DNA from 4 places in the Shinella sp. 20P9.1.1 genome. Region 2 is predicted to be linked to each of the others. Evidence: riboswitches for the same ligand, from Rfam matches in the RefSeq annotation. Region 2 holds a riboswitch; each other region holds the start of a gene.
What was found. Region 2 has a riboswitch for cobalamin ahead of AC27VQ_RS22585 (CbtB domain-containing protein). Riboswitches for the same ligand answer to the same signal wherever they lie in the genome.

Region 1 (4,588 bases), on a different contig from region 2:
CACCAGCGTCAGCGGCCCCGGCCAGAAGGCTTCGGCGATCTTTCGCGACAGCGGGTCGAACACCGCATGTCTCTCCGCCATGGCGAGATCGGCCATATGGCAGATCAGCGGATTGAAGCGCGGCCGGCCCTTCATGTCATAGATGCGGGTGATGGCGAGCGGATTGGTGGCGTCGGCGGCCAGGCCATAGACCGTCTCGGTGGGAATGGCGACCGGCACGCCGCGGCCGAGCGTTGCGGTGGCGCGCGCCAGCGCTTCCTCCGCATCCGTGCGCGTATCAACGATATCAGCCATCTCGCCCTTCCGTCTTTGCCGCTTCCTTTACAGCGCTTTGTCGGCAAATGCCAAGAGTTCGGCGGATGGCTAAAATTCGAACGGCCGGATTAGAGCGGCCGAAAGACCGGGCTGTTACGGTCAGGGTGAAAAGTCCCGCAAGCAGGTCCGCATCTGAATGGCTAACAGGAAATCCTCGACCACCGACGTCGCCTTGCGCGTTGCAACGGCCATGAAGCAGATGGGCATAGACGGCCTGCCGCGCAATTACGAACTGGTCTATGAGGCCTATGCCGGCAGCAACCCGGATCTCGTGCGCGACTTCATCGCGCTCGGCAAATACAAGACCCAGGCCGCGCTCGACGAACTCGGCAGGAAATACCTGCCGCACCAGCACGAGGCGAGCGTGCTGCAACGCTCGGCCGGCGCGATCAGCAGCGAGATGAGCAATTTCATGGACCTGCTCAGCCAGGAACGCTCCTCGCTCAACGATTACGGCCGCCTGATCGGCGAGGCGTCGCAGGTGATCGGCAGCGTCGGCGGTGCACTCGGCAGCTCGCTCGAAGCTCTGCAGCGCGCCACCGAACAGCGCGTCACCCACACCGCCGAGATGGCCGAGAAGGTCGCCGCGCAATCGGCCACCATGGACGGCATCCAGAAGGAAATGGCGGAATTCGAGGCGATGAAGTTCGTCGACCCGCCGACCAGGCTCGGCAACCGCCGTGCCTTCAACAAGGCTCTCGCCCGCGTCTATGCGAACCCCTCCCTGCCGATGCTCTGCGGCGTCGTCGTGGCGGAAGTAGACGCCGAACGCCGCTTCTCGCCGGCCCAGATAGAGGCGCTGTCCGACCATCTCGTGACCTTCTACGGCGGCCTCATCCGCCAGGCCTTCCCGTCAAACGACCTCGCCGTGCGTTTCGACGGCCTGCGCTTCGGTTTCCTGTTCAACACTTCGGATGAGGGGGAGGTGGAGCGGCTGATCGATCTGCTGCGCGCCGCCTTCCAGACGGTGGCGCTGCGCGATCCGCGCACCAACCGCAATCTCGGCCATCTTACCCTGTCGGCCGGTGTCTGCATGTCGGATCGCGCCGAAAGCGCGCTGGACCTGTCCTCGGCCTGCGAGCGGGCGCTTCTGGAGGCGAAGGCATCCGGCGGTGACCAGATCGTCGTCTACGGTCGCGGCGACGAGGTGCCGGCGGGCAAGGAGTGGATGCTGTATAGAGCGTGAAAAGCAATTCCAGCAAAAGTGTGAAGCGGTTTTGCGTCCGGAAAACTTAAAGCGCGCTGATGATCTTGCGCAGCGCCTCGTTGCGGGCGCCGAGCATCAGTACGTTCTTCATGGCGAGCTTGGGATCATCCGTGCGGAAGATCACGCCGTTGCCGCGCACCTTGCGATCGATCGTCAGGCGGCCTTCGTGGTCCGTCGGCGTGATGGCGACGGCGAAATACATGCGGCTCTGCTTTTTCGAAATGCCGGCGAAGAACTGCTCTTCCTCGCCGATCTCGGCAAAGAAATTGGCCATGTAGAAGGCCCATTGCACGTTCTGGAAATCCGCGAAACTCGAATTGGCCACCGTGATGTGGCAGTAGCCGAGATGCGGCGTTTCGGCGAGCGTGCGGTGGAAGATCAGCTTCGGAAACTGGATCGAGCGGTGAAACCCGTTGATGCGGTCGTGGGTGACGGAGCCGGCGCGTTCCAGCTTGCGGCCCGTGCGCTCGGCCACCTCCTCGTAGGACAGGTAGCGCTTCTCGCTCGGGCTCCAGCTGTCGGGGGTGCGGTCGATGCGGCCGGTGCGCAGGAATTCCGTATGCACGGCGGATTTCGGCGGGTTCGCGCGCTTGTAGGCGACGGCGTCGTAGTATCGAAACTTCGTCTGCTGCTGCACGCCCGGCGCTCCATGTTCGCGCGGCACTCCGTGCTCGCGCCCTGATCGCGGAAGTTTATGGAAACGCCGTTAAGCATTCCTTTCCGTTCGGACCCTCAATCCTTGCAGGGCGGTTTCGATGGTCGCAATATGACAACTTGCCTCTTTAGCGCCCAGCTTGCCTGCTCTCGCGCCTCTACGCATGATTAAAAGGCATATTATATTGATATAAATCGACAAATGTCGTTTCTAAAAGACTCTCATTCATTTTTCGACTGTCGTCAAATCATGAAGTCACGTCGTTTTTTGGCATGTCGAACGACGATTCTTGCGGTTAGATAAAGACACTCAAGGTGTCGCCTTCTAGGGAGGGCGGAGAATTGGGAAGCCGGTCAGATTCCGGCGCTGCCCCCGCAACGGTGTTGGAGAAAACGCGGCACAAAGCCACTGGACGGACTGTCTGGGAAGGCGCCGCATCGGTCCGCAGGTCCTGTCCTGCAATGACCACTCCTCAGCCCGGAAACCAGCCTGGAGAAAAGATCGTGACTGGCTGCGGCGGGCGGCCGGGAAGCGTGCACGCCGGGCGTTTTCACGCCCGGATGCCGTCTCCTCCGTGCGCCTCATCCCCAAACTGGACCTATGAGGATTGCCATGGATATCCGCAGCGACGTGCTCCGCAAGCTCAAGAACCGGCGTGAAGGCCACAGCCTCGAACAGGCCTTCTACATCGACCCCGACCATTACAAGCTCGACATGGAGACGATCTGGTATCGCGACTGGCTGTTCATCGGCCATGACTGCGAAATCCCGAAGGCCGGCAATTATTTTACCGTGCAGGTCGGCGATTATCCCGTCGTCATCACCCGCGATCGCTCGGGCACGATCCGCGCGCTGCACAATTCCTGCCGCCACCGCGGCTCGCGCGTCTGCACCCAGCACAAGGGCACCTCGGCCAAGCTCGTCTGTCCCTATCACCAGTGGACCTACGAGCTCGACGGTTCGCTGCTCTTCGCCCGCCACATGGCGGAGGATTTCGACAGGACGCAGCATAGCCTGAAACCGATCCATTGCGAGACCCTCGGCGGCTACATCTTCATCTGCCTCGCCGACGAAACCCCGGATTTCTCCGCCTTCCGTGCCAATGCCGAACCCTATCTTGCGCGCCACCGGCTCGGCGAAACCAAGGTCGCCTTCGAAAGCACGATCATCGAGAAGGGCAACTGGAAGCTCGTCTGGGAAAACAACCGCGAGTGCTATCACTGCGCCGCCAACCATCCCGAACTCTGCCGCACCTATCCGGAAGCACCGACTGCGACGGGCGTGCAGGGCGCCAAGGACGACCCTGTGATTGCCGCGCATTGGGCGAAATGCGAAGCATCCGGCCTGCCGAGCGAGTTCCGCATGTCGCCGACCGGCCAGTTCCGCGCGGCCCGCATGCCGCTCATCCAGGATGCCGAGAGCTACACCATGTCCGGTGCGCGCGCCGTCCAGCGCCCGCTGTCGAACGACGTGCAGGAAAGTGGCATCGGCACGCTGCTGCTCTTCCACTATCCGACGACGTGGAACCATGTGCTGGCCGATCATGCCATTACCTTCCGCGTCCTGCCGCTCGGCCCCGAGCTGACGCAGGTCACGACCAAGTGGCTGGTCAACAAGGATGCCGTCGAGGGTGTCGATTACCGGCTCGACGAGCTCACCCATGTCTGGACCGAGACCAACGATCAGGACCGCCAGATCGTCGAGGAAAACGCTTTCGGCATTCGCTCGCCGGCTTACCAGCCTGGCCCCTATTCCCCGGAGGACGAGGGCGGCGTCATGCAGTTCGTCGAATGGTATTCGAATTTCATGATCGACCGGCTGGACAACAAGCAACCGATGTCGCGGGTGGCCTGACATGACGATTTCGAGCCATTTCCGCCATTTCGACGAACTTCACCCCTGGCACGATCGCCATAACCTGCTTGAATGCATCGCCGCGACCGTGGAGACGGCCGATGTGATGACGTTCACCTTCAGCTCCGATCAGAAGAACTGGTTCCGCTATCTGCCGGGCCAGTTCGTCACGCTGGAACTGCCGGTGTCGGAAGACGAGCCTGTCATGCGCACCTACACGCTCTCCTCGACACCTTCGCGGCCCTTCTCCGTCGCCGTGACGGTGAAAGCGCAGAAGAACTCGATCGGCACGCGCTGGATGTTCGATCATCTGCGCCCCGGCATGAAGCTGAAGGCCTTCGGGCCGCTCGGCGATTTCTCCTTCGTGCGCTATCCGGCGGAAAAATACCTCTTCATCTCGGCGGGCTCCGGTGTGACGCCGATGATGTCGATGACGCGTTGGATGGCGGATTGCGCGCCGCAATCCAACGTGGCCTTCGTCTCCTGCGCCCGCAAGCCGGAGGACCTGCTGTTCAAGCCGGAACTCGAATGTCTCGCCGCCCAGATGCCGAACCTCG
Region 2 (4,588 bases):
CTGCTGCACGCTCATGTCGAAAATCACACCGCCGCGGCGATGGCAGCGCGCACGGCTTGCTCGTCCATGTCATGCAGGCCGATCACGACGAGGCGGGTGCCGCGGGTCTCACCGGCGGCCCACGCGCGTTCGAAGTAATTGTCGATACGCGTGCCGACGGCCTGGATGAGCAGGCGCAGCGGCTTGCCGGGAACATCGGCAAAACCCTTGACGCGCAGCACGTCATGTTCGGCGATCACGCCCTTCAGGCGCTCGATGAAGGCGGCAGGCTCGGCAATCGCCGGCAATTCCACAACAAAACTGTCGAACTCGTCGTGATCGTGCTCCTCGCCGTTCTCGTGCTCCAGCTCGTGGTGCGACTTTCGGTTGGCGATATCGTCTTCCGTGCCGACGCCGAGGCCGAGCAGGACAGCGGCGGCGACTTCGCCGTTCTTCGCCTCGATCATCGACGGCTTGCGGGCGATACGCGAGGCGACCTCGTCACGCACGGCAAGCACACCGGCGGCGTCGAGAAGATCCGTCTTGTTGAGGACGATGAGATCGGCGGCGGTGAGCTGGTCTTCGAAGAGTTCTTCCAGCGGGCTTTCGTGGTCGAGATTGTCGTCCTCGACACGCAGCGCGTCCACTTTGTCATGGTCGTCGGCAAAACGGCCGGCGGCGACGGCAGCGCTGTCGACCACGGTAATGACGCCATCGACCGTCACCTGCGTCTTGATTTCCGGCCAGTTGAAGGCGGCGATCAGCGGCTGCGGCAGCGCAAGGCCCGAGGTCTCGATGACGATATGATCGGGACGGTTTTCGCGCTCCAGGAGCTTCGTCATGGTGGGGATGAAGTCATCGGCGACGGTGCAGCAGATGCAGCCGTTGGTGAGTTCGATGATGTCGTCCTCGGTGCAGGCCTCAGCGCCGCAGCCCTTCAGCACGTCGCCATCGACGCCGAGATCGCCGAACTCGTTGATGATGAGCGCGATGCGCTTGCCGCCGGCATTCTGCAGCAGGTTGCGGATCATCGTGGTCTTGCCAGCCCCGAGGAAGCCGGTGATGACGGTGGCGGGGATCTTCTGTTGCAGCATAGGCTCAACCCTTCATTTTCAGCGGCAGTCCGGCCGCGATAAAATAGACTTCCGGTACGAGGGCCGCGACCTGCTGGTGCAGCCGCCCGGCATGGTCGCGAAAGTCACGCGCCATGCGATTTTCCGGCACGATGCCAAGGCCGACTTCGTTCGATACGAAGACAAGACGACCCGGCGCGTCGTTGATGGCCGACAAAAGGCCGGCGAATTCCTGTGTGATATCCCGCTCCTCCAGCATTAGATTGGTGAGCCAGAGCGTCAGGCAATCGATGAGGACCGTCCGGTCCTCGCGCGCCACATCCTTGATGCAGGCCGCGAGCGCAATCGGCTCCTCGTGTGTTTCCCAGCCTTTTCCGCGATCTTCCCGGTGTTTGGCGATGCGTTCGCGCATCTCGTCATCCCAGGCGCGGCCGGTGGCGATATAATGACGCGAAAGGCCGGTCTCGGCGACCAGCCTTTCGGCAAAAGCGGATTTTCCGGAACGCGCACCGCCCAGAACCAGGACGGCTCCGGGCGATGTCTGTTTCATGTCAGGCTGCCCTGGCGATCTTCTCGTTGGCAAAGCCGAGCGAGAGGCCGAGCACGATCCAGAAGAACAGCGTAGTAGCGAGCGCCGCGACGGCAAATTCCGCGCCGAGAACGGCCGGAACGTTGCTGGAAATGTCGGACGGCTGCGGCGCGCCATAGACCTGCGGGGCGGCTAGAAGCACGACACCGGCAACCTTGGAGACGATGCCCGGCTTCAGGAACAGCAGGTAGAGACCCGCCGCCGAAAGCGCGACCGTCGCAACCCACCAGATCTGGCGCTGGGTCAGATCGGCAGCCGGGAAGCCCGGAAGCTCCGGCGGCAGGCCTATGGCCGGCAGCATATGCACGGCAAGCCAGCCGGCAGCCCCCCACAGCGCACCGTTGGCAACGGTGATGGGATTGCCGGAAACGAGGCTGAAGCCGGCGAGCAGCAGAGCAAAGCCGGTGCCCGTGACGAGGTTTGCCAGAAGCGTGCCGGAGAAGCGGCTCATGCCGAACATGATGCCGCCGTCCTCGTGGTCCTCGCCCTCATGGGCATAGGCGACCGAGATAGGCGAGAGCGCCGAGGCGACATCGAGGATCACGGCACCGAGCGAGGAATGCTCCTGCGTCGTGGCAGCACCATCTGATGTCGCGGGCGTGGTGCCGTCGCCGGCCGGGGCGGCTTCACCCTCGAACTCTTCGGCGTGCAGAATCAACGGCACGACTCGGGCCTCCTGGGCGGCCGTCATGAGCACGCCGGAGAACAACCCGGCCACCAGGGCAGCCAGGAGATAACGAACGATCATGTCGAGAACTCCTTAGTGGCAGGGAAAGCCGTAGGAGTGACGCGTGTCGTGTGCCGTGTCGTGCAGCACGGCCGAATTCGCAAGGCCGGCGCCGAAGACGAGGAAGGCGCCGAGCAGCAGGGCGAAAACGCCGGCAACGAGACGATCGTTTGCGGAAAGAACAACAGAAGACGTGGTAGAAACAGCCATGACAACCTCCGTGCAGGCAGCGGGGAAAATTCCCCTGGGCGGGCGATATGCCCTCATTGTCTGGCAGGTCTCCTGGCTCGCAGCGTCCGGCGCGTCAGCGCCTCCGGGTCACCCTCGCCTTCCCAGGTTTTCCGGCAATCACGAGAGGCGGACGATTCGTAGAAAAAGAGGCGTCCAACCCCGGCTATCGTGATGCCACCCAGTGGCTTTTCCGGCTGGTTCTCGTTTCGCGATTTCAGGCACCATTGCCCTTCGCCGCGAACATCCTCCCCTCCGGATGGGCGTCCCTCGCTACTCTACAGTCGCGGGGTCGGCCGTGATTGCAGCGCCCTGATTGGGTCCACCGCGTCACATTCCCATTTACTCCCCGGTCCGTTTCCGGACCAAGGAACCATCCAATATCGCTGATGATTATGCTTCCCGCCCCGGGAAGTCAATCGACCGGCAGCGGCATGGCCTGTGCCAAAACCGCCGTCCGGCCGTCGCAAACTCAATAGCCGGGGATGATCACCACGCCGCCGCCATCGTTGTAATAGCCGTCGTCGCGGTAATAGGGGCCGTCATAGTAGCCATCGACGGGGCCTTCCAGCACGTCGTAGTCGCGCTGCTGGTAGCGGCGCTGGCGATTCTGCCGTGCCTGCCGGGTCTCGGCATATTGCGCGGCCTCGCGCAGCGCGCGGAATTGCTGGCGCGGCAGGTAACCGTCTGCGCGATAGCCGGACGCGCCCTGCCAGGCGGCGATCGCCGCGCGAGAGCGCGGGCCGAAGACGCCGTCGGCACCATAGGTGTTGTAGCCGAGCAGGCTCAGGTAGCGCTGGGCCTGGGCGCGAACGGAGCGGTCCATATAGGTCTCGCGCGGATCGACGACCGGCTCGGCCTTGCGCGTAGCGTCGGCGGTTGCCGCGTCCTCGTCCATCTGCGTTTCCGGCTTGGCGCTCAGGGCGGCGATGCGCTTGCGGGCGTCATCGACATAGCGACCCTGGGGATATTGGTAGAGATAGTCCTTGTAAGCCTTCTCCGAACCATCGGCGACAGCGCCTTGGAACGTCTTGTCTTCCGCACGTTTTGCGGCCGCCGCCTCTTCGACGGCGCGCGCGCCATTGTCGCTGTCGGCGTCCTGCGGCGCGTTTTCACGCGCAGCCGTCGCATCATCTGCGCTATCGGCCGGTTCCTGGCTATCCGCGGGCTTCTGGGCAGCGGCGGCCTCTTCGGCGCGCTTCTCTGCCTCATCGGCAAGACGCGCGGCTTCCGCGGCCTTGGCTTCGGCATCGGCCGCCGCCTTGGCGGCCTCGGCCTTCAGGCGTTCGACTTCCGCAGCCTTCTCTTCGGCGAGCTTGCGGGCAGCGGCGGCCTCCTCCTCGATCTTGGCCTTCTCGGCGGCGGCAACCTTTTCCGCCTCGATGCGCTTGGCCTCGGCTTCCTGGCGGGCGGCCGCTTCCTCTTCGGCACGGGCCTTTTCCGCCGCAGCAGCTTCTTCGGCCTTCTGGCGATCCGCCTCGGCCTTCAAGCGTGCGGCCTCTTCAGCCTTGGCCTTCTCAGCGGCGGCATCCGCCTCCGCCTTCAGGCGCTCGGCTTCAGCGGCCTGCTTTTCGACAACCGCGCGGGCTTCCGCTTCCTTTTGCTCGGCTTCCGCCTTCAGGCGGGCGGCCTCTTCAGCCTTTGCCTTTTCCGCCGCAGCGGCTTCCGCCTTGGCCTTTTCAGCAGCGGCGGCTTCGGTCTTCGCCTTCTCTTCCGCCGCAGCCTTTTCATCGGCAAGCTTGCGGGCGGCGGCGGCTTCCTCGGCCTGCTTGGCCTCGGCTTCAGCCCTCAGGCGCGCGGCCTCCTGCTCGACCTTGGCCTTTTCCGCCTCGGCAGCCTTCTGCGCCGCTTCCGCAGCCTTCTTCGCCTCGGCCGCCTTCAGGGCTTCCTCTTCGGCTTTTTTGGCTTCGGCCGCCTTCTGGGCTTCGTCTGCGGCCTTCTTCGCTTCGGCGGCTTTACGGGTCTCCTCTTCAGCCTTGGTCTTTTCAGCCT
Region 3 (4,588 bases), on a different contig from region 2:
TGGCAGACAGTGTCACAGGGCAGACCTCCTCTGGCTGAGGATGAGCGCGAAGGCGGGCGCGCCGAACAGTGCCGTGATGACGCCGATGGGCAGGACCTGGCCGGGGATGATGACACGCGACAGCACGTCCGCCGCGATCATGAAGATGGCGCCGATCAGCGCCGAGGCCGGCAGAAGCAGGCCATGCCGCACGCCGACCACCATGCGCGCGGCATGGGGAATAACGAGGCCGACGAAGCCGATCGAGCCGACGATGGAAACCATGGTCGCCGTCATCAGCGCGGAAATGGCGATCAGCACGACATAGACCCGGCGCACGGGAATGCCGAGCGAGGCGGCCGATTCCGTGCCGAAGGTGAAGGCATCGAGCGCGCGGGCGTGCCACAGGCACACGAGAAGCCCGAGGATCGCTACCGGCAGCGCCAGCCAGACATCCGGCCAGCGCACGCCCGAGAGATTGCCGAGCAGCCAGAACATGATACCGCGTGCCTGCTCCGCGCTCGCCGCCTTGGTGACGATGAAGGAGGTGAGCGCGTTAAAGAGTTGCGAGCCCGCGATGCCGGCCAGGATGATTGCGCTCGTGCCGCGCCCGGCGCGCAAGGCGAGCGCGCTGACGAGGCCGAAAGCGACGAGCGCGCCGAGGAAGGCGCCGGCCGGCAGCGTTAGGGCACCGGCCCCGATACCGAGAATCGCCACGCTGACGGCACCGGTCGAAGCGCCGGCGGAGATGCCGAGAATATAGGGATCGGCCAGCGCATTGCGCAGCAGCGATTGCAGGATGACGCCGCAGAGCGCCAGGGCCGAGCCGCAGCAGGCAGCCACCATCGCCCGGCTCAGCCGGTAGTTCCAGATGATGCCCTCGTCGATCGGCTCCAGCGGGTAGCCTGCATGCCAGAGGCGGTTGGCCACCGTCTTGGCGACCACGTCGAGAGGGATGGCCGTCTCGCCGACTGCGGCGCCGACGCCGAGCGCAAACAGCAACAGAAGGAGCGCCGCGAAAGCGGCGCCCGTCCGAAGCAGGATGGGACGATCGGAGATCACTTGGCCAAACCAGCCTTTTCAATAGCATCGGCCAGACGCTCGATGCCTTCGATGGTACGGATCGTCGGGTTCATCGCCTGAGCGTCCATGTCGAAGACATAGTTGCTCTTCACCGCCGGCATGAGGCTTGCGACCGGGTCGGTCTTCAGGAAGTCGAGCTTCGCCTCAAGGCTGTCGAGCGGATAGCGGCGGCGCTCCATCGAGCCCGCGACGATCATCGTCGGCGCGGCCTTGGCGATGGTTTCCCAGCCGACGGTCGGCCATTCGTCCTCGGTCTTGATGATGTTTTCGATGCCGAGCGCCGACATGATGTAGCCCGGCGCGCCGTTCTTGCCGGCGACATAGGGATCGGCATCGGCGGCGCTGGAGAACCAGAAGACGGCCGAGAGCCTGTCCTTGGCGGCGGCAACCTTGGCACGGGCCGCCTCTTCGCGTGCCTTCAGCGCGGCAACGACCTCTTCGCCCTTGTCCTGGATATCGTAGATCTGCGCCATCTCGCGGATCTCCTGATAGACCAGCTCCATGGTGAAGACCTGATGGCGGACGCCGTCGCTGGCCGCGCTGTTTTCCTTGCCGACGCAATCGGACGGCGAGGTGTAGACGGGAATGCCGAGCTCCTCGAACTGCTCGGGCTTGGCAACGACGCCTTCCGGCCCGACCTGCCACTGGAACTGCACCGTGACGATATCCGGCTTCTTGGCGAGCACGCTTTCGAAGCTCGGCTCGTTGTCGGCCAGACGGTCGATCCTGGCGTTGACGTCTTCATAGCCCTTGATGACCGGGCCGACCCACAGCGCCGTGCCCACCACCTTGTCGGCCAGGCCGAGCATGTAGAGGATTTCGGTCGAGCTCTGGCCAATCGAAACGGTCTGCGTCGGCGCCTTCTGGAAGGTGACCGGGCGGCCGCAATTCTGCAGCGTCAGCGGATACTGCGTCTCGGCGGCCTGGGCCGTGCCGGAGGCGATGAGGGTTACCGCGCCGGCAAGGGCGGAAGCGAGGGATGCGGCGCGCAGGGCCGCGGAAAACAAGGTCATGGATTTCTCCCGGAGAGTGAAGGCGTGCGGGCTCAGCCGATGGACCACGAAGGGCGCACCGAATGCGGTCGGGAGAAAACGATTAGGGGTCTGCCGCGGGCGGCAGTCTGGCTCGTCATGGCGTCTCCTGTTCCGGGCTTCCCCGCCCGTGACTTGGATCTGGAGTGCATGGCAAGCAGCACTCTCGGCTCTGACGGCAGGTCTCCTGGCTCACGGATATCTGCTGCCTGTCTGCCTTCCCGTGCAAACGCACAGTGGCATGACGCGAGACGCGTCACGAGGACAGGCGGCAATCCGCCTACAGTTGCGGGGGCAGCCACGGAATGGGTCCCTGTTGGGTCATCCGCACCGTGTTCCCTATTAATCCCCTGGGAGTCATCCTTCGGGGAACCGTCGTCCCATCCTTAGTCCGCACCGTTCGGCGGCGTCAAGGTGACGGTGAAAATCAGCTTTCGAAATCCCCGAAGACATCCTGCAGGCGTGTCAGCCGGTCGACACGCTCGCTCACCTCGTCGCCCATCTCGACGATGATGTTGCTCAACATGAGATCCATCACCGCCGTCATGGTCGCGGCGCCATCCCAAAGCGGCCCGTGCGAGCCGGGCACGATGAGGCAGATGTCGGAGACTTCCGGCCCCCAGGGGCAGAATTCATCGGTCAGCAGCACGACCTTCACGCCGGCCCGCCGGGCTTCCAGCGCCAGCGGCCGGGCCTTGGCGGCAAAGCGGCGTACGTCGTGCAGGAAGAGCAGCCGCCCCTCGACGGAGCCGTCGAGCACTTCGGCATAGGTGCCGTTGACGCCGTCGACGAATTGCACGCGCGGGCGGGTGTAGGAGAGCTGGCTTGCAAAATACTGCGCGATGCCGCGCACGTTCTGATAGGCGGCGACATAGACCTCCGTCGCGCCGATCAGCGCGTCGATCGTCTGCTGCCATTCCGGCGCGGTCGTGATGGCGTAAATCTCGCCGAGATTGTCGATCTGCTGCTGGATGAGCCCGGCGAGCAGCTTGCCGTCCTTGCGGTCCTGCTCCAATCGCCCGACCTGTCCCTTGACCTGCCAGGCGGGGTTGGAACTGCCGCGGCGCAGCTCGCTCTTCAGCTCGTCGAGCCCGTCGAAACCCATGCGGCGCAGATAGCGGCCGATGGTCATGGGCGAGAGTTCCAAGCGCTGGGCGATCGACCGCGCCGTCTCGAAGGGCAGCTCGGCGATGTTGCGCTCGATGTAATGGGCGATCAGCTTGTCGGATTTGGACCGCCTGAGGTCGTCGGACTGAACGAGCTTCAGAATGCGTTTCGACACGTCGCCCCTCTCTTCGAAATCCCGCCCGTCCAAAGACGGGCGGGTATCAACCGCACTCACACCGGGCTCATTGCGCCGTCTTGACCCGCGTCCAGACACGGTCCACCTGACGCAGGGCCGGACCCAGATCCTCGAATATCTGGAGACGTGCCATCGTCTCGGCCGGCGGGTTGATTTCCTTGCTATTCTTGATCTTTTCCGGGGTCAATTCCCGCGCCGGCACGTTGGCGGTGCCGTTGGTCTGCTGCGAGACGTTGAGAGCGACGATTTCCGGGCGCGTATAGAACTGGAGGAACTTGATCGCGTTGTCCTTGTTCGGCGCGGTTTTCAGCACGCAGATATCCTCCTGGTACATGGTCGCCCCCTCCTCGGGGATCACGTAGCCGAGGTCCTTTTCATTGGCGAAGATATCCACCATCGCACCGACGAAGGCGTGCCCGGCCGCCACGTCGCCCGCTTGCACCATCGGACGCTCGTCATAGGTGAAGGCCGCCACATCCGGCTTCATGGCGATGATCGTGTCCGCCGCCTGCTGCAATTCGGCCGGGTCCGTCGAGTTGATCTTGTGGCCGTTCAGGATGAGGCCGACCGCCAGCACTTCGCGCATGTCGTCGAGCAGGGTGAATTTCAGGCCCTTGGCCTTCACGGTCTCGATCAGGTCCTTCCAGCCCGTGATATCCTTGCCGAGCACCTTGCGGTTGTACATGATGCCGACCGAACCCCAGGCATAGGGCAGGCAATATTCACCGTTCGGGTCGCTCTTGGCGCGCAGGAAGGCCGGATCGATATTCTTGAAGCCTTCATATTTGTTGATGTCGGTCTTCTCCAGAAGATCGAGCTTGGCCATGATGTCCTGCATATGCACGGACGGGAAGACGATGTCATAGCCCGTGGCGCCGCCCTGGATCTTGGCCAGCATTTCCTCGTTGGAGGAATAGGTCGAGAGGTTGACCTTGATCGAGGTTTCCTCCTCGAACTTCTTCAAGACCTCCGGATTGATATATTCGCCCCAGTTATAGACGTTGAGCTCGGCGGCGCTGGCCATGCCCGTCGTGGCCATGAGCACGGCGAGCGAAAAAGCGGCGCGGCGAAAGCCGGACAGACCGGCATCATGCGATTTCGGCATCGAATAGTCTCCTCTGATGGTTTGGCCCGTCGTGGCCCCGGCGCTTTCCTTTGCACCGTCTTTCCCGTCCCGGCTTCTTTCGGCCGT
Region 4 (4,588 bases), on a different contig from region 2:
AGCTTGCCGCGCTTGCGCTCCCAGCCCATCCAGGCGCCCTCGGAGGGATTGTAGAGGCGGCGGCGGTGCAGGAGGTAGAAGCGCGTGCGGCCGTCATAGGCATAACGCGCCGAAAGCGCCGCGATCTCGCGCTTGGCGTATTCCAGCACTTCGAGGTCTGCGGGGGTTTCCTCGACTTGGGCGTCCGTCCAGTCGCTGACCAGCGAGAAATAGATCTCGCCGCGCGGGTTGGCGAGGTAGTGCACCTCGAGATTGCGCACGAGTTCGTCGACATGGTCGCGCTTGGCGATCAGACAGGGCACGACGACGAGCGTGCGCGCATCGTCCGGAATGCCGTCCTTGAATTCGTAGCCGACGAGCCGCGAGGGCGTGACGAAGAAGGTGACGAGCGTGTTGAACAGGCCCGACGCGCCTTCCGAGGCCGGCAGCGCGAAGAGCACCAGCATGATCAGCCAGGCGCCGTTCGGGATATCGAGCTGATCGAGGAAATAGAAGACCGCGATCATCGCCAGAAGCGTCAAGAGGATGTTCGGCCCGGCAATGGCGAACCAGTCGAGCTTGCGGCCGAAGCGCACGATGCGCTGCACGATGGAGGGACGGTAGCCGATACGCTTTTCAAGCTGCTTGCGCTTCTTGCCGACGAGGAAGGCGGCGACATTGGCCTTGTAGTCGAGATCTTCGACATGGGCGGTCGCATCTTCCGCCGTCATGGCGAGCGCGATCTCCGTGACTTCAAGCTCCGTCTTGCCGGAGCGGCGGGCGAAACGCTCGATCGTGTTGCGGTATTTGTTGCGCGAGCCGAAATCGAGGTCGGAATAATCCGAGCCCTGGCGCAGCGCCTCGTCGAGGCGGCTGACACTCTCGAACCAGACGGGCCATTCCGTATCGTCGACGGTGCGCAGGCTCTTGATGAGCGAGCTCATCGTCGCGTTGCCGGAGGACAGGCGGTTGTTTTCCGAGACGATCAGTTCTTCGAGATCACTGCCGCGGCTCTCGATCTTGCGCTCCAGCCACTGGATCACCACACCGGACGCCTGCAGGCCATCCCGCAGCCGGTAGAGCAGCTGCGTGACGAAGGTGTTGTCCTCGACGAAGTTCTCGATCGAGCGCAGATACTGGATGCTCTTTTCGGGATCGTTCAGGCGCACCAGCTCGTCGGCGACGTCATTGGCCTTGAAGCGCATCTTGCGGGAGCGCTCGACACGGCTGGAGATGCGGCGCAGGTTTTCGAGCAGCACGAAGCGGATGAAGGACGGCAGCGCCCAGAGTTCACCGATCTTCAGCGCATCGATCTTCTGGAAACCCTGCACGAAGGCCGTCAAGCTTTCATGCGAGATGTTGCTCTGGGTATGGGCGACGTAGAGCCAGGCCAGCACCAGCGTGCGCGGCACCGCCTGCCCGTCGATCTCGACGGTCGGCAGCTGGCGATAGAAACGGCGCGGGAAGTCGCGGCGGACCTCCTGGATGGCCTCTTCGATGACGTAATAATTGTCGAGCAGCCATTCGGCGGCGGGTGTGATCTGCGCGCCCGACTCCACGTCCTTGGCCGTCGCCTGATAAACGCGGAAGATTTCCTTCTCGTTTTCCTTGTGCCGGGCGCGGAATTCGAAGGGCCGGAAACCGGGCAGCGGCGCGGTCTTGTCGCGCGCCAGCGCCTCGCCGCATTCGGCCAGCTCCTCCAGCGTCAGATAGGTGGCGCGGATCGAATCGTTATAGTCGATCTGCTTGGCGTCTGCGTCGCGGGCGGCGTGCGGCGTATTATGAAGGGACATATTTCTTAATCTGGATCCGGCCATGTTGAGCCATCCGGCAAAGGCCTGTGCGCCGGAGGGTTTTTTGCGGGCAGGTTTCGTCTCTGTGCCGCGATCAGCCATGACACCATGCGACGCCCTCATGGCGCTGACGGAAAGAACATGGCTCAGGCGACACGCTGATTGGCATCCTGGCCGCGTGGTGCATGAAAACGGCATTTTTTAGCCGTAAGGACAGAGACTTGCAACATCTGAGCGTATCGGGATGGCTCGGCATTGGCCCTCATCTGCGGTTTTGGTGAATCACGCCCTCGCCGGCGAGATGAGCGAGGGGCAGGAGGCAGGCGGAAGCCCAAATGCATTGCTGAGAAAAAAGTTCCGGGCCTGTGCATCGTGTTCCCGCATCCTTGACTTACTTACCGCGTCACGCCAGTCTCCGGCCGTCAGGGTCTTCCGAGTCGCATGCGGCTCGGAGGCTAAGAGGGAAGCCGGTGCGATGCTCCAAGGAGGATCAAGACCGGCGCTGCCCCCGCAACTGTGAACGGCGAGCCGATGTCGCTCCATGCCACTGGTGTGAACCACCGGGAAGGCGAGACAAAGGCAATGACCCGCAAGCCAGGAGACCTGCCCTGACACGTCTGTAACGTCCATGGGCGGGGTGTCCCAAGGGTGCGCTTGTTGTCGCCCGCGGGCGAGTTTTTCAGCAGCGTGCGTCCGGTCATCCCCCAATTTTCAATTGGGGAAAAAGAAATGTTTCAATTCACCGATATCCAGCCGTCCGGCACCGGCAAGCCGGAATCCGTCTTCATCTCCTGGCTGCTCTGGCAACCGCGCGGCGCCGATCTTCCGGTCGAGGCGCTGAAGGAGGTGGACAAGCTTGCCCGTTGCCAAAGCGCCGACCCTGACATCATCCGCCTCAAGGCGCTGTTCGCCTCGCTTGCTGGGGCGAATGAACCGATGCACTAGGGCCAAACCACATAAAGATATATTGACATAAAGATATCTTTATGTGAACTCCGATGCAGACGATACTGCATCGGAGGGTTTCCCCATGGCCACTTCCCACCTGGACGACCTGTTCGGCCCCGAACAGCCGAAGCGGGACGGTCGCGAGATCCGCGCCGCCCTCGAAGCCGCCGCCCGCGAACGCATTCTCGTGCTCGACGGCGCCATGGGCACGGAAATCCAGACGCTGAAACTGGTCGAGGACGATTTCCGCGGCGACCGTTTCGGCGATTGCGCCTGCCACCAGCAGGGCAACAACGATCTGCTGACGCTGACCCAGCCCGGCGCCATCGAGGACATCCACTATCGCTACGCGCTCGCCGGCGCCGATATTTTGGAAACCAACACCTTCTCCTCCACCACCATCGCCCAGGCGGACTATGGCATGGAGGACATGGTCTATGAGCTGAACCGCGACGGCGCGCGCCTTGCCCGCCGCGCCGGCCTGCGTGCCCAGCAAAAGGACGGCCGACGCCGCTTCGTCGCCGGTGCGCTCGGCCCGACCAACCGCACCGCCTCCATCTCGCCCGACGTCAACAATCCCGGCTACCGTGCCGTGACCTTCGACGATCTCAGGATCGCCTATGCCGAACAGCTGCGCGGCCTCATCGACGGCGGTGCCGACATCATCCTGATCGAGACGATCTTCGACACGCTGAACGCCAAGGCCGCGATCTTCGCCACGCGCGAGGTCTTCGAGGAAAAGGGCATCGACCTGCCCGTCATGATCTCGGGCACCATCACCGACCTTTCCGGCCGCACGCTGTCCGGCCAGACGCCGGAGGCTTTCTGGAATTCCGTGCGCCATGCCGATCCCTTCTCCATCGGCCTCAACTGCGCACTCGGGGCCAATGCCATGCGCGCCCACCTCGCCGAGATTTCCTCCGTGGCGCAAACCTTCGTCTGCGCCTATCCCAATGCCGGCCTGCCCAACGCCTTCGGCCAGTATGACGAGACGCCGGACGAGATGGCCGCCCAGATCGAAGGGTTCATGCGCGACGGCCTGGTCAATATCGTCGGCGGCTGCTGCGGCTCGACGCCGGACCATATCCGCGCCATCGCCGAGGCGGCGTCGCGCCACAAGCCGCGCCAGATCCCGGATATTCCGCGCCACATGCGCCTTTCCGGCCTCGAACCCTTCACGCTGACCGAAGCCATTCCCTTCGTGAATGTCGGCGAGCGCACCAATGTCACGGGCTCGGCGAAATTCCGCAAGCTGATCACGGCGGGCGACTATGCAGCCGCTCTCGACGTCGCGCGCGACCAGGTGGCGAACGGCGCGCAGATCATCGACATCAACATGGACGAGGGCCTGATCGATTCCGCCAAGGCGATGGTGGAATATCTCAACCTCATCGCCGCCGAGCCCGATATCGCCCGTGTTCCCGTGATGATCGACAGTTCGAAATGGGAGGTGATCGAGGCCGGCCTGAAATGCGTGCAGGGCAAGCCGCTGGTCAATTCCATCTCGCTGAAGGAAGGCGAAGAGGCCTTCCTGCACCATGCCAAACTGGTGCGCGCCTATGGTGCCGCCGTCGTCGTCATGGCCTTCGACGAGAAAGGGCAGGCTGACACCAAGGCGCGCAAGGTGGAAATCTGCACCCGCGCCTACACGCTGCTCACCGAAATCGCCGGCCTTGCGCCGGAAGATATCGTCTTCGACCCCAATATCTTCGCGGTGGCGACCGGCATCGAGGAGCACGACAACTACGGCGTCGATTTCATCGAGGCGACCGCCGAGATCACCGCTACCCTGCCGCATGTCCATATCTCGGGCGGCGTCTCCAACCTCTCCTTCTCCTTCCGCGGCAACGAGCCAGTGCGCGAGGCGA

Region 1: linked by a shared signal. The riboswitch ahead of AC27VQ_RS23475 (aromatic ring-hydroxylating oxygenase subunit alpha) and the one ahead of AC27VQ_RS22585 (CbtB domain-containing protein) in region 2 are both predicted to bind cobalamin.
Region 3: linked by a shared signal. The riboswitch ahead of AC27VQ_RS01210 (ABC transporter substrate-binding protein) and the one ahead of AC27VQ_RS22585 (CbtB domain-containing protein) in region 2 are both predicted to bind cobalamin.
Region 4: linked by a shared signal. The riboswitch ahead of AC27VQ_RS15875 (hypothetical protein) and the one ahead of AC27VQ_RS22585 (CbtB domain-containing protein) in region 2 are both predicted to bind cobalamin.

Annotation. Positions count from the first base shown of each region.
Region 1 covers NZ_JBYOLC010000018.1:26,963-31,550, reverse strand. The annotation lists gene AC27VQ_RS23490 (L-threonylcarbamoyladenylate synthase) at 1-294, opposite strand, end outside; gene AC27VQ_RS23485 (diguanylate cyclase domain-containing protein) at 452-1,501, shown strand; gene AC27VQ_RS23480 (DUF6656 family protein) at 1,548-2,159, opposite strand; cobalamin riboswitch at 2,473-2,684, shown strand; gene AC27VQ_RS23475 (aromatic ring-hydroxylating oxygenase subunit alpha) at 2,790-4,031, shown strand; gene AC27VQ_RS23470 (FAD-binding oxidoreductase) at 4,033-4,588, shown strand, end outside.
Region 2 covers NZ_JBYOLC010000016.1:22,859-27,446, reverse strand. The annotation lists gene cobW (cobalamin biosynthesis protein CobW) at 24-1,073, opposite strand; gene cobU (bifunctional adenosylcobinamide kinase/adenosylcobinamide-phosphate guanylyltransferase) at 1,078-1,602, opposite strand; gene AC27VQ_RS22590 (CbtA family protein) at 1,604-2,389, opposite strand; gene AC27VQ_RS22585 (CbtB domain-containing protein) at 2,402-2,578, opposite strand; cobalamin riboswitch at 2,624-2,989, opposite strand; gene AC27VQ_RS22580 (peptidoglycan-binding domain-containing protein) at 3,069-4,588, opposite strand, start outside.
Region 3 covers NZ_JBYOLC010000001.1:265,664-270,251, reverse strand. The annotation lists gene AC27VQ_RS01220 (ABC transporter ATP-binding protein) at 1-16, opposite strand, end outside; gene AC27VQ_RS01215 (FecCD family ABC transporter permease) at 13-1,041, opposite strand; gene AC27VQ_RS01210 (ABC transporter substrate-binding protein) at 1,038-2,075, opposite strand; cobalamin riboswitch at 2,254-2,485, opposite strand; gene AC27VQ_RS01205 (MurR/RpiR family transcriptional regulator) at 2,521-3,375, opposite strand; gene AC27VQ_RS01200 (polyamine ABC transporter substrate-binding protein) at 3,443-4,435, opposite strand.
Region 4 covers NZ_JBYOLC010000008.1:196,341-200,928, reverse strand. The annotation lists gene AC27VQ_RS15880 (glycoside hydrolase family 94 protein) at 1-1,772, opposite strand, end outside; cobalamin riboswitch at 2,181-2,397, shown strand; gene AC27VQ_RS15875 (hypothetical protein) at 2,502-2,717, shown strand; gene metH (methionine synthase) at 2,803-4,588, shown strand, end outside.